4 regions of the Paenibacillus sp. 102 genome follow, and region 4 is predicted to be linked to each of the others. Evidence: riboswitches for the same ligand, from Rfam matches in the RefSeq annotation. Region 4 holds a riboswitch; each other region holds the start of a gene.
What was found. A riboswitch is a leader RNA that binds a small molecule or an ion and turns the genes downstream of it on or off. The one in region 4 is predicted to bind S-adenosylmethionine.
Positions count from the first base shown of each region.

Region 1: linked by a shared signal. The riboswitch ahead of AAIE21_RS12725 (M20 family metallopeptidase) and the one ahead of AAIE21_RS23530 (methionine ABC transporter ATP-binding protein) in region 4 are both predicted to bind S-adenosylmethionine.
Region 2: linked by a shared signal. The riboswitch ahead of AAIE21_RS23150 (amino acid permease) and the one ahead of AAIE21_RS23530 (methionine ABC transporter ATP-binding protein) in region 4 are both predicted to bind S-adenosylmethionine.
Region 3: linked by a shared signal. The riboswitch ahead of AAIE21_RS21655 (MetQ/NlpA family ABC transporter substrate-binding protein) and the one ahead of AAIE21_RS23530 (methionine ABC transporter ATP-binding protein) in region 4 are both predicted to bind S-adenosylmethionine.

Region 1 covers NZ_JBCGHT010000004.1:114,779-118,242, reverse strand. Annotated here, with positions in the region: gene AAIE21_RS12730 (AAA domain-containing protein) at 1-1,165, shown strand, start outside; SAM riboswitch class I at 1,252-1,356, shown strand; gene AAIE21_RS12725 (M20 family metallopeptidase) at 1,449-2,651, shown strand; gene AAIE21_RS12720 (CotS family spore coat protein) at 2,895-3,464, opposite strand, start outside.
Region 2 covers NZ_JBCGHT010000015.1:79,746-83,209, reverse strand. Annotated here, with positions in the region: gene AAIE21_RS23155 (NAD(P)-dependent alcohol dehydrogenase) at 1-730, opposite strand, end outside; SAM riboswitch class I at 924-1,029, shown strand; gene AAIE21_RS23150 (amino acid permease) at 1,197-2,615, shown strand; gene mmuM (homocysteine S-methyltransferase) at 2,679-3,464, shown strand, end outside.
Region 3 covers NZ_JBCGHT010000013.1:37,339-40,802, reverse strand. Annotated here, with positions in the region: gene AAIE21_RS21665 (methionine ABC transporter permease) at 1-52, opposite strand, end outside; gene AAIE21_RS21660 (methionine ABC transporter ATP-binding protein) at 27-1,067, opposite strand; gene AAIE21_RS21655 (MetQ/NlpA family ABC transporter substrate-binding protein) at 1,080-1,892, opposite strand; SAM riboswitch class I at 1,980-2,093, opposite strand; gene AAIE21_RS21650 (hypothetical protein) at 2,300-2,617, shown strand; gene AAIE21_RS21645 (ABC-F family ATP-binding cassette domain-containing protein) at 2,876-3,464, opposite strand, start outside.
Region 4 covers NZ_JBCGHT010000016.1:44,627-48,090, reverse strand. Annotated here, with positions in the region: gene AAIE21_RS23540 (MetQ/NlpA family ABC transporter substrate-binding protein) at 1-691, opposite strand, end outside; gene AAIE21_RS23535 (methionine ABC transporter permease) at 712-1,377, opposite strand; gene AAIE21_RS23530 (methionine ABC transporter ATP-binding protein) at 1,367-2,386, opposite strand; SAM riboswitch class I at 2,508-2,612, opposite strand; gene AAIE21_RS23525 (cysteine hydrolase family protein) at 2,923-3,464, shown strand, end outside.

The DNA.
Region 1 (3,464 bases), on a different contig from region 4:
GATTGCGATGGCAAATCATGAGCTTGTTAGAAAGTGGTTAGGGGAGGATATGTTTTATCATGCGGGGATTGTGCAGTCAGTAAATAGTTATGAAACACATCCGAATTTATTTATGCTGCAAGAACAAAGACGGATGCATGCGGATATATCTAAATTTACAAATTCATTTATTTATAAGAATAGGGTGTTCGATCATCCTTCTGTCTCGGCAAGACAAGAATTAGCGAAATTACAGCCATTTGCAAATGAAGCGACAGCTCTGTTCGATACAAGTTTGATGGGAGCTTATTCTTTAAAAGATGCAGCTTCTGGTTCGCGTTTTAATATTATGTCTGGTTTAGTTGCAATGCAGATGATTTTAATTGGATTATTAGATGGCGTTCAATCTATTGGAATTGTAACACCATACCGAGCGCAGTCCCGTTTCTTATCAACATGTATAAGAGAACTATTGCAAAAAACAAAGTACCGGAATACACCTGTTCTAGCAGCGACAGTTCATAAGTTCCAAGGATCTGAACGAGACATGATGATATTTGATACGGTAGATAGTTATCCCCAGGAACGTCCAGGTGTATTATTCTTCGATCATAAGAACCATCGTCTTGTAAACGTTGCAGTTACAAGGGCAAGAGGGAAGTTCATTCAGTTATCGGACTGTCAGTATATGCGGAAAAATCTTTCAAGAAAACAAGCGTTATCTCACTTAACTTCTCACATAGAAAGACATGGAAATGTATATGATCGTACAACATCACGTCCATTGTTAGAACGAAAAATTACAAAGCGTTTGAGATGGTTTATGCAAATGAATTTGGAAGAGACGAAAGCATTATTAAAAGATATTCTGTCAGCAAAACAAAAAATTATTATTTCGCTTCCAAGTACAAGACAGGTAGATAAAAGAGTATGGCAGGCATTAATGCGTACAGCGGCGCAAGTCACAATATATAGCGATGGACCCATTCCGTTGAAAAATGTAAGAGTACAAAGGCAAAATAAATCACTCCCATTTGTATGTATTGATGATGAAATCTTTTGGGTAGGTGCGCCGTTAACGTCGCAAATGATGTTTGAAGGAAGTCCAGAATTCCCTTATATATGTGCAAGACTGCAGGCACCTGAAACGATTGGCGTTTTAAAAGGGTTTTTAGATATTCGGTAAAATCAGATCGGAATTCCTTGACATTTAGTCGGAATAAAACTAGAATGAAAATAATTTAATATAATTTTATGAAAACAAAAACGATTTTCTTATCAAGAGAGGTAGAGGGACTGGCCCTATGAAGCCTCGGCAGCGGATTCAATATGAATACTGTGCCAATTCCAGCAAGTGAAAGACTTGAAAGATAAGAAAGAAGGCATTTTTGAATCTGTATTTTTCAAGCCTCTTTCTATCTTTTAGAAAGAGGTTTTTTTATGTGGAAATTTAAAGGAGGAATGGAGAAATGGGAACAACACAAGTAACGTCACATCGAAATATTATTGCTGAAAGTATAGAAAGAAATAAAGAAAAATACTTAAAAACAAGTCATGATATTCATGCGGATCCTGAAATTGGTAATCAAGAATTTTTTGCATCAAGAACATTAAGCTTATTACTAGGAAGTGCAGGTTTTCAACTGCAACACAATATAGCAGGACATGAAACAGGCTTTATTGCACGGAAAAGCTCAGGGAAACAAGGGCCTACAATTGCTTTTTTAGCAGAGTATGACGCTTTGCCCGGATTAGGTCATGCGTGTGGTCATAATTTAATTGGCACAATAAGTGTTGCGGCAGCGATTGCATTATCAGAAACAATTGAAGAAATTGGCGGTGAAATCGTTGTATTTGGGACACCAGCAGAAGAAGGTGGTCCAAATGGAAGTGCAAAAGCAAGTTATGTGAAGGCGGGTTTGTTTAACAATATTGATGCAGCGCTTATGATTCATCCAAGCGGAAAAACAGCAACAACAAGTCCATCACTAGCAGTTGATCCACTTGATTTTCATTTTTATGGAAAGGCTGCACATGCGGCAGCGTCACCAGAGGAAGGAATTAATGCATTAGATGCGATTATTCAGCTTTACAATGGGATTAATGCCCTTCGTCAACAACTTCCAGCAGATGTGAAAATTCATGGTGTCATTACTGAAGGCGGAAAGGCACCGAATATTATTCCAGATTACGCATCAGCTCGCTTTTTCATTCGAGCAGCAACACGTAAAAAATGTGCTGAAGTAACTGAAAAGGTACGAAATATTGCACAGGGATCCGCACTAGCAACAGGAACAACAGTAAAAATCAATCAGTTCCAAAATGAAATCGATGAATTATTAGTGACGAAAACATTTAATGAAGTGGTTGCGGAGGAATTAGAACTACTCGGGGAAAATGTAAATCGTAAAGAGAGACTGGGAATTGGTTCAACTGACGCAGGGAATGTGAGTCAAGTCGTACCAACGATTCATCCTTACATCAAAATTGGTCCAGATGATTTAATTGCTCATACAAATGAATTTAGAGAAGCAGCTTGTTCGGAACTTGGCGATAAAGCATTAATTACATCTGCAAAAGCGTTAGCGTATGCAGCATACCGATTAATTACAGAAGAAGGAACGCTTGCTCAAATTAAGGAAGAATTTAAAGAAACACAGCGGAATCAGTGATGTAGAAATATAATTGGTTAGACCTTGGTATTGAAAAAATGATAGTGAAAGGAGCCTGCTGTTTATTTAGTAGGCTCCTTATTTTTAGTTTCACTTCATCCTCTTATTTGACAAATATAATTAGATGTCAGAGTAAAGATAATAAATTATTGCTTATAAAGAAGTTTATTAATGGAAAGAGTAGGTGTTTGGATACAGTTATAATCTGTGGAAAATAGGATGACTAAATACTAGTATTAGATTTTAAAATTTCTCAATTAAAGTATTTAAAGCTTTAGATTTTATTCTCTCATATTCCATGGCTTCGGCAAGTTCATTAGGAAGAAGAGGCGATTTTCTAACATATCTTTCACGAATTACATCGTAAAGTTCATATGGAAATAGCATATCGATAAACATGATCTTTTTTTGTTCAGCTGTTAGAGGGGAAATTGATTCGTAAGCGTTAATCATAATATTAAATTGATCCTCATTCCAAACCCCCGTTGTATCTAATAAAGGGATAATCATTTTACGCAAATCACGAATTGGAAGATCAAAAGAAACGGTATCTAAATCAATTACCCAAATTTGATTGTTTGGATCAAGGAGAGAATTTCCTGTACCGTAATCTTGATGACACAGGTTAGGCGTTGTTTGTAATTGATTTGTCCAGGCTGTATATTCAGAATCTAATAGTCGCTGAAGTGTATGTTTTGCTTCTAGAATAAAAGGATCAATTTCAGCTAAGTACAATTGTGAAAATGGATCATCCTGAGTACTTGCAGCTAGGTTTTTCCAAATATCCATTTGTTGATATCTCTTAATATAATG
Region 2 (3,464 bases), on a different contig from region 4:
CTGACACGTATGTCCCGTTCGAAGTGAGTGCGTTCTTGCAATTAGATTTGGTGTTTTTCCCGACTGCATCAAAGATAATCTCATAGCGTTCTTCTCTTTCTGTAAAATCTTCTTTCGTGTAATCAATTACGTTATCAGCTCCTAAAGATTTTACTAACTCTAAATTTGTAGTACTACAGACCCCGGTAACTTCTGCCCCAAAGTATTTGGCAAGCTGTACCGCGGAAGTTCCTACGGCTCCAGAAGCTCCATAGATAAGAACTTTTTGTCCACTTTGGATAGTTGCTTTTCTAAGAAAATGTAATGCTGAAGTTCCACCAAAAAGAACAGCAGCGGCTTCCTCATAATTCATGTTTTCCGGTCTCATTGCTAACAATCCATCTTCAGGTATACATGTGTACTCAGCGTAAGCCCCAAAACTCATTCCCGTTAATGCAAAAATTTGATCCCCTTTCTTGAATTGTGTTACATTTTTTCCTATTGATTCAATTTCTCCTGCCAATTCTACCCCCAATATAGGTTTTCTCGGCTTTCTAAGACCTAGGATGATTCGCATGGGAATCCAGTACAAAAGAGGACTATTGAAACCTCGAATTCTACAGTCCCCAGATGTTACTGTTGTCGCATGAATTTTTACTAGTACCTCATTATCCTTGGGGATAGGTTTTTCGACCTCTTTGAGTTGGAGAACATCAGGTGATCCGTATTTTGTGCATACAATTGCTTTCATAACGATCCTCCTTTAATCATTTTAATCCATGATATTTTCTCTATTTTAAAAAAATGCTCTTTTCTATTGTTCTTTTATAGAATTTATTTCACTTTAGTGGATATATGATGTGATAGATTTAGAACTTGCATGTTGACATAAAAATCATTCAGGAATATAATTTTTATTAATTTAAAAATTCAATAAATAAATTCACTTATCAAGAGAGACTGAGGGACAGGCCCTATGACGTCCGGCAACCTCCGAAATTCGGAACGGTGCCACTTCCTGCAGAATGGATTCATTCTGAGAGATAAGCCATCATATAATTTTTATGGACGATGCCTCTTTCAGATGAAAGAGGCTTTTTTATGTTGTAAAGGAGGGGGAGTATAAAATTTAATAGTTTTTTGAATGGATATAACTGTTTCCAAGCATTTTTAATGCTATATTGCACGGAAAAATAATTAGAAGAGGTTGAATTATTATGGAATATACAAATGAAGATAGTCAAACAAAGCTGCAAAGAACGATGAAGAGTAGACATTTATTTATGCTTTCATTAGGGGGAGTAATTGGAACAGGGCTTTTTCTAAGTTCGGGATACACGATTAATCAAGCAGGCCCAATCGGAACAATGATTGCATATTTAATTGGTGGTTTGATTATGTATTTGGTGATGTTATGTCTTGGAGAGTTATCGGTTTCAATGCCAGTTACTGGGGCTTTTCATACATACGCAACGAAATATATAGGACCTGGGACTGGCTTTACGATTGCCTGGATGTATTGGCTTACCTGGACTGTTGCATTAGGTTCGGAATTTACGGCTTCAGGTCTACTTATGCAAAGGTGGTTTCCCGATACTTCGGTTTGGATGTGGAGTGCAATATTTGCTGCGACCATTTTCCTTTCCAATGCTTTTTCAGCAAAATTCTTTGCAGAATCAGAGTTTTGGTTTTCCAGTATTAAAGTAGTCACCATATTATTATTTATTATTTTAGGTGTGGGAGCTATGTTTGGTATTCTTTCTATGAAAGATGTATCTTCAGCACCTATGCTATCAAACTTTATTGGGGAAGATGGGCCTTTTCCCAATGGTTTCTTTCCAATTTTCATGACTATGCTTTCAGTAAGTTTTGCTTTTTCAGGAACAGAATTGATTGGTATTGCGGCTGGAGAGAGTATAGACCCAGAGAAAAATGTACCGCGGGCAATCAAAAATACTGTTTGGAGACTCTTTATCTTCTTTATTGGTACAATCTTTGTTCTTTCAGGATTAATTCCTTGGAAAGAAGCTGGAGTAATTGAAAGTCCATTCGTTGTAGTCTTTGATAGGATTGGTGTACCTTATGCCGCGGATATTATGAATTTTGTTATTTTGACGGCATTACTTTCAGCTGCGAACTCAGGGTTATATGCCTCATCTCGTATGCTGTGGTCCCTTTCAAAAGAGAAGATGATCAATCCTTCTTTTGCAAAATTAACATCGAAAGGAATACCTCTTCAAGCTTTAATTGTTAGCATGATCGGTGGATGTTTATCCCTTTTTTCTAGTATAGTTGCACCTGATACCGTGTATATCGTTCTTGTATCTATTTCGGGTTTTGCGGTGGTCGTTGTTTGGATGGGAATTGCAGCTTCACAGTTTATGTTTCGGAGACGTTTCTTAGAACAAGGTAATTATGTGGAGGATTTGAAATATAGAACCCCTCTTTATCCAATCGTTCCTATTGCGGCTTTTCTATTATGTTTTGCATCTTGCATTGGTATAGCTTTTGATCCTAATCAAAGGATAGCTCTTTATTGTGGTATTCCGTTTTTAGCTTTATGTTACTTTACGTACTACTTAAAAAATAATAGAAATCGCCCGCGGGCAATAAAAAAATTGAATGACGCAAGATAATGGACTCTTTTTGGTTAAAGCTCTTTGGATTTTAAAATCATTATGAAAAGGTGTGTGATTCCTATGAATAATTATCGTAACGTAAATCCGATAGAAAATATTTTACGAGAATTTCCATTGATGATACTAGATGGTGCAATGGCTACGGAGCTTGAGCGTCATGGCTATGATTTGAATGATAATCTTTGGTCCGCAAAAGTTCTTATAGAAAATCCAGAGATTATAAAACAAATACATATGGATTATTTTAGAGTAGGTGCGGATTGTGCGATTACTGCCAGTTATCAAACAACTGCCCAGGGTTTTATCAAAAGGGGATTGAGTGAGGCAGAAGCATTCCAGCTTATCAAAAAATCTGTTCAGATAGCTACAGAAGCTAGAGATGAATTTTGGTCAGACAGTAGTAATCATTTTAACCGCCCAAAACCTTTGGTTGCAGCATCAATCGGGCCATATGGTGCCTTTCTAGCTGACGGCTCGGAGTATCGAGGGGATTATAATGTAACGGAAGATGAATTAATGGATTTTCATAGAGAGCGTATGGAAATCCTTATTCATGCTGGGGCAGATGTCCTTGCTTGTGAAACGATCCCGTGTTTAATAGAAGCTAAGGCAATTGCTAGATTATTAGAAGGGTTTTCGGGAACTTATGCGTGGATTAGTTTCAGTGCAAAGGATGAACTACATATTTGTAGTGGAGAATTAATTACAGATTGTGCAAAATGGTTGGATAAGAGTGAACAAGTAGTAGCTGTGGGAATAAACTGCACACAACCTCGATATATTCCGCCTCTTATAAAAGAAATACGTCACCAAACTAACAAACCAATTGTGGTGTATCCAAATTTA
Region 3 (3,464 bases), on a different contig from region 4:
TCGCTTCCCATATCATCTTACTCCATTCATCCCAAAAGGACTTGCTTCCCATACTCTTCCTTACCTCCTTCTACAATAATTCCTTGTTCTTTTAAAAATGTTAACGCCCTATGTACTTCGTGTTTTTCCCCTTGCATATGAACGACGAGTTTACCGTACGCTTCATATTTTAGTTGTGTAATGTTCCCCGATAAAATATTAGGATATACTTGAAATCGTTTTGTAGCAACAGCCAATGCTGGTTCTCCTGAAGAGTTCCCGATAAACGAGAGCGTTACAATCTCCCCTGTGTTTTTTAGTTCTTTTTGTAATTCTTCCGGGATTTTGGCTGCAAAAGCACTGTTTACAAATTTTTTCGTTGTTGCATGTTGTGGGTTTGAAAAAATATTTTTCACTGTACCACTTTCTACTATAGCTCCCTGCTCCATCACAGCAACGTGATCACATATACGCTGAATTACATTCATTTCATGTGTAATGAGCAAAATCGTAATCCCAATTTTCTCATTAACTTCTAATAACAAATCTAAAATCGACTCCGTTGTTTCTGGATCCAACGCGCTTGTAGCTTCATCACTTAGCAACACTTCTGGTTCATGCGATAACGCACGTGCAATCGCAACACGCTGTTTTTGTCCACCAGAAAGCTCGCTTGGATACGCATCTTTTCTATCAAACAAATCAACAATACGTAAATACTTTTCTACTCTTTTTTCAATTTCCGTTTTTGAAATCCCAGCTAAGCGTAAAGGTAATGCAATATTTTCATAAACATTGACTGTTTTCAATAAGTTAAATCCTTGAAAAATCATCCCAATTTTTTGTCTCGCCTGCGCTAATCCTTTTGTAGATAAGGTTGTTAAATCTTTCTCATTTACAATTATATTTCCTGTTGTTGGTTTTTCTAATAAGTTTACACAGCGGATTAATGTACTTTTACCTGCCCCACTATATCCAATGATTCCAAACACTTCTCCTTTTTCTATTTTAAGAGAAGTTGGTTTCAGAGCTTCTATCTTACCTTTTTTTGTTGTAAATACTTTAGAAACATTCTTCAATTCAATCATGATAATCAGCTCCTACCAAGACGGCAAAACAGAACCATCGAATTTTTTCTCGATAAACTCTTTTACTTCTTTAGACTGATACGCTTTCTTTAATTTTTTTACAACTTCGTCATCCTTATTTTCCGTACGAACAACTACCCAGTTCACATATGGTGAATCTTTCCCTTCACGGAAAATAGAATCTTTAGCTGGACTTAGTTTTGCACCTAATGCAAAGTTTGTATTAATCGCAGCGGCTTTCACTTCCCCTAATTGCGTTGGTAATTGTGATGCCTCTAACTCAATAATTTTTAAATTCTTCGGATTCTCAATGACATCTTTTGCAGTTGCTTTCTCTGTTGCTTTTGGATCAACTTTTAAAACGCCTGCTTTTTCAAATAATTTTAACGCTCGAAGTTCATTCGTTGGGTCATTTGGTACAGCAATGGCATCTCCATCTTTTAACTCTTTTACATCCTTCAAATTTTTAGAATATATCCCCATTGGAAACGTTACTGTTGAAAATACTTCTGTCAATTTCATATTGCGCTCCGCTTTAAATACATCTAAATAGGATTTCGTTTGATAGCTATTCACGTCAATGCTGTTTTCATCTAACGATACATTGGGCGCTACATAATCATTAAATACCTGTAAATCAACTTGTAATCCATCTTTTGCCGCTACTTCTTTTACTTTTTCAAAAATTTGTTCATGCGGTCCACCGGTCACACCTACTTTAACTTTTTTCTCATCTAGTGCTTTTGCTTCCTTTTCTGAATCAGCACTACATGCGCCTAATAATAATACCGTTCCACTTACAATACTTAACAATAACTTTTTCATATACAATTCCCCCTCATATATATCTGTTCTTAAACAAAAAACACCTCTCAAATAAGAGAGGTGTCAAATAGACAAAAATAAGCTCCTCTCTTATCTTCCAAAACGAAAATCGTTTTGCAGGAATTAGCACCTTAGCTTATGGTTCATAAGCTCGGTTGCTGGGCATCATAGGGCCAGTCCCTCCGCCACTCTGGATAAGAGTATTCGTATTAAATTTTGCAAAAGTTATGGTACTAATAGTAAATCTTACAAAAAATTTTGTCAATAACATTTTTCTGAATATACTGCGCATTATTGTTCAACTTATTTTGACACTCTCTAGAAATAACGAGCAATAATTATGTACAAAGTATACTCATTATTACTATACTAGATAACAGCGCATACAAGAAAAGAGGTTACATTTTATGCACGAAACACATGCTATACAAACCCTACTCCTATCTCAAATAGAAAAACTAGCTCAATCCTTTCATTACGATTTTTTATATGAGGTTGAACAGCAAAAAACGCTTTGTCAAATTCTGTTAAGAGATGATAACGGCTCAATTGTAGCAACACCACTCAGTTTTCATATGCTGATAAATGAAGTTGCTGGGAAAGGCGAACTTATTTTTTATCATGAACATGGTGAATTTCATCGACAAAAATTTGATATTTATAGGGAAGACAGCATTGTTAAGTTGCTATTGTTCATTCAAGAACGTTTACAAATAAATCAGTAAAGACAATGAACGCAGCTACGAAACGTAGCTGCGTTCATACTTATATCCATTTTAAATTTCCGCCATCTAAGTCGTGGTTATGAAAACAAAAGAAGTTCTCCTCTCATTTTCTCCTTCTGTTTTCACATGGCATGTGGCTAAAAAAGACACTGACCACTTCTATCCATGAACAGATGCTCTCTCCCACCTAAAAGGAATGGTTTATCTTAGTCTTTCAATGCGTATTTATATAGTTACGCTCCAAAATAAATTTCCCTCTTACCTTTTCGTAACATTCATTTCCTCTAGATTCCAAACGCGTGTCACCCAAGACTCATAAAAAGAAGGCTCGTGAGAAACGAGTAAAACTGTTCCTTGATAATTTTGCAACGCTTCTCCTAACGCTTCTTTCGCATACACATCTAAATGATTCGTTGGCTCATCTAAAATCAAAATATTACTCCGCATTAACATAAGTTCGCATAACCGTACTTTTGTTTGTTCTCCTCCACTTAAACAGCAAAGAGGCTGGCGTATATGTTCTTCCTTTAAACCACATCTTGCTAAAGATTGTCGAATTTCTTTTTGCGTCATATCCGGGCGTCCTGACCAGACTTGCTCAAGTGGCGTAATTTCTTCCGCAAATTCTTCTTGAGCAAAATATGCAGGGTGTACTCGTTCTCCGATACTTACTGTTCCACTTAATGGTTTTAATTGCCCCAGTAATGTTTTTAACATTGTTGTTTTTCCAATTCCGTTATGACCAACAATTGCAATCTTTTCGCCTCTTTTTACTTGTAAATTAAGATCTGTAACTAATAATGGTTCCTCATAACCGATTTGAATCTGCTGTGCTTGTAATATACGG
Region 4 (3,464 bases):
GAGCTGCGAAAATATTAATATATGGTTTCGCATTCTCGTTTTTTGGATTTTCTAAGAAAATAGGATCTTTCACTGGGTTTAAACCAGCTTGACCCGCAACACCATTATTAATAACGGAAGCTGCTACGTCTTTTAATACACGTGGTGTTTGCTGCGCAATAACTGGTGTAATTTTTAATTTCTTTGGATTTTCAGCAATACCACTTGGATCACCAAATAGACCAAAGTCTTTTTTCAATTTCAATAATCCAGCTGCATCAAGAAGTTTTAATGCACGCGCTTGGTTCGTTGGATCATTGGGAATTGCAATTTCTGAACCATCTGGAATTTCATTTGGTTTTTTATATTTTTCAGAGAATAATCCCATTGGTGCAATTTGAGTTGTACCAACGGCTGTGATATCTAACTTATGTTCCTTTTTAAATTGCTCTAAAAAGGCAATATGTTGGAATGAATTCAATTCGATATCACCATCAGCTAACGCTTTATTTGGTGTTGTATAATCCGAGAACTCCACAATTTTAACCTTAATTCCTTCTTTTTCAGCTTTCTTCTGAAGAATAGTCCAAGCGTCTCCATCCGTTCCTGTTACACCGACGCGAACTACCTTTTCTTTTGCACCAGCCCCGCAACCGCTTAATACCGATACACTAACCAACGCTGATAATGCAAATGCTAATATCTTTTTCATTTTCTTTCCCTCTTTTCTCTTTATGATCTACGTAAGAATACTTTTGCAAAATAGTTTCCTAAGTTTTGTGCAATTTGTACAAGAATAATAAGCAATACAACCGTCACGAACATAACCGATGTATCAAAGCGTTGATAACCATATGTCATTGCTAGGTCACCTAGACCACCACCGCCAACAAGGCCAGCAACTGCTGAGAATTCAATTAAACCAACCGTCATAAACGTAACGCCTAAAACTAATGGTGCTAACGCTTCTGGAACAAGAATTTCAAACACAATTCTGAGTGGTGATGCACCCATTGCTTGTGCTGCTTCAATAACTCCCTTTGGTACCGAAACAAGGTTTGTTTCAACCATTCTTGCAATCCCAATTGAAGCAACCAGTGTCATTGGAAAAATCGCTGCTGCCGTTCCAATTGTTGTTCCAATAACAGTACGTGTTAACGGACTTAAAGCCACTAGAAAGATGATAAATGGAACCGGACGAATCGTATTAATAACAATATTAAGAATAAAAAAGACCAGTTTGTTTTCTAAAAAATTTCCTTTTCTTGTTACATATAAAAGTAAACCTAGAGGTATACCAAGTATTGTAGCAAATATAAGGGTTACAATTACCATTAAGAGGGTATCCCCTGTCGCATCTAAAATGCGAGGCCAAAATATACTCCAATCAACTCGCATGACATTCAACCTCCTTCAGTCCTACTTGCAGTCTTAGATGTTGCAATGCTTTTTGAATTTCTTTCTGCTCACCTTGTAGTTCTACAAGAAGATTTCCAAATAAAATACCTTGCAGTTCAATAATATTTCCATAGAGCACATTTACATCTACATTATAATTTTTAGCAATGTACGATAATAACGGCTGTCCTGTCTCTTCACCAGTAAATGTTAAGCGATAAATCTGTCCACCATTTTGGATTTTCGTAAGGACACTTTCCGGTAAATGATTGTTAATAACAGATCGAACGAAGTTTTGTGTCGTCTTTGTTTTTGGTTTCGTGAAAACATCAAATAATGTGCCTTCCTCAATTACTTTTCCTTTTTCCATCACGGCTACACGGTGACAAATTTCTTTCACAACCTGCATTTCGTGTGTAATAAGGAGAATTGTTAAATTGTATTCCTTGTTTACTTTCTTTAGTAGATTCAAAATTTCTGTTGTTGTTTCAGGATCTAATGCTGATGTTGCTTCATCACAAATGAGAATATCTGGTGATGTCGCAAGTGCTCTCGCAATTCCTACGCGTTGCTTCTGACCACCTGATAGTTGTTCTGGATAATAGTTTGCTTTATCTTCTAGTCCGACAAACTTTAGCAGCTCATTTACTCTTTCTTTTATCTCATTCTTTGGCAATTTCGCTAATTTCAATGGATAAGCAATATTCCCAAACACGGTTCTCGAATTAAATAGATTAAAACTCTGAAAAATCATTCCTATTCTTTGTCTTAGCTTTCGTAACTCCTTCGTTGATAAGGAAGTAATATCTTTATCATCTATCGAAATCGTTCCCGATGTTGGTCGTTCTAACATATTCACTAAACGTAACAGTGTACTTTTTCCAGCTCCACTGAAACCGATAATACCAAATATCTCACCCTTATCAACCGATAATGTTACATCTTCGACGGCATGAACTGATTGCCCGCCTGATTCATATACTTTACTTACATTCTCAAAAGAAATCATTACTTTCCCCTCCTATATGCTGTAATAACTTGAAGCAGAGCTTTGAGGTAAAATAAAAAATGCCCTCCTTCTTATCCGTAATAAAAATAAGAAGAAGAGCATTTATATACTCATTCACATCTTCTCATCTCCCAAGCCTCTAAGAGCTTGCTGGAATTAGCACGGTATTCAAAAACCCGTTGCTGAGGTATCATAGGGCCAGTCCCTCCACCTCTCTGGATAAGAGTGTATCGATTTAGTTGTCATTTTATTAAGTCTTATTATAAAACTCCGAAAAGTAAGAGTCAACATAAATATTCTAAAATATATTAATTATTTTTCTATTAAAATTTTTAAATAAAATAACAGTTCCTCCTTTACTCCACATTAACGGGCAGTACGCCCCCCGATGATTAAAGTTTCACTTTATTACAAAGGGCGAAATTTTAACTTTATGTAAAATTCTTCTTCACCTACTCTTTCAAAAAGGAAAATATCCTGTACGAATTGAATAACATTACATGAATATGAAAGAAAAATGGAGGACGATAACTGATATGAAAACAGCACTTTTACTCGTTGATATTCAAAATGATTATTTTCCAAATGGCCAAATGGAACTGCGCGGTGCCGTTGAAGCTAGCGAGTACGCAAGTCAACTACTTCAGCATTTTCGAGAAGTGAATCAGCCTATTTTTCATATCCAACATGTATCTATGAAAGAAAATGCTACTTTTTTTCTCCCTAACACAGAAGGCGTCCACATCCATGAACATGTTCGTCCCTTAAAAAATGAAACTGTTATTCTCAAACACTATCCAAACAGTTTTCGGGAAACGGACCTATTAGAGCAATTGCAAAACCTTAGAATTGAACATGTGATTATATGCGGGATGATGACTCATATGTGTATTGATGCTACAGTACGAGCTGCTTTTGATTTTAGTTTTCGTTGCACTGTTGTACATGATGCATGCGCAACAAAAGATCTCCTCTTTAAAAATGCTACAATTCCTGCTGTCTATATCCATAATACAATTTTAGCAAGTTTGAATGACGTATATGCAGATGTTATGAGCACAGAGGAGTTTTTAAGTTT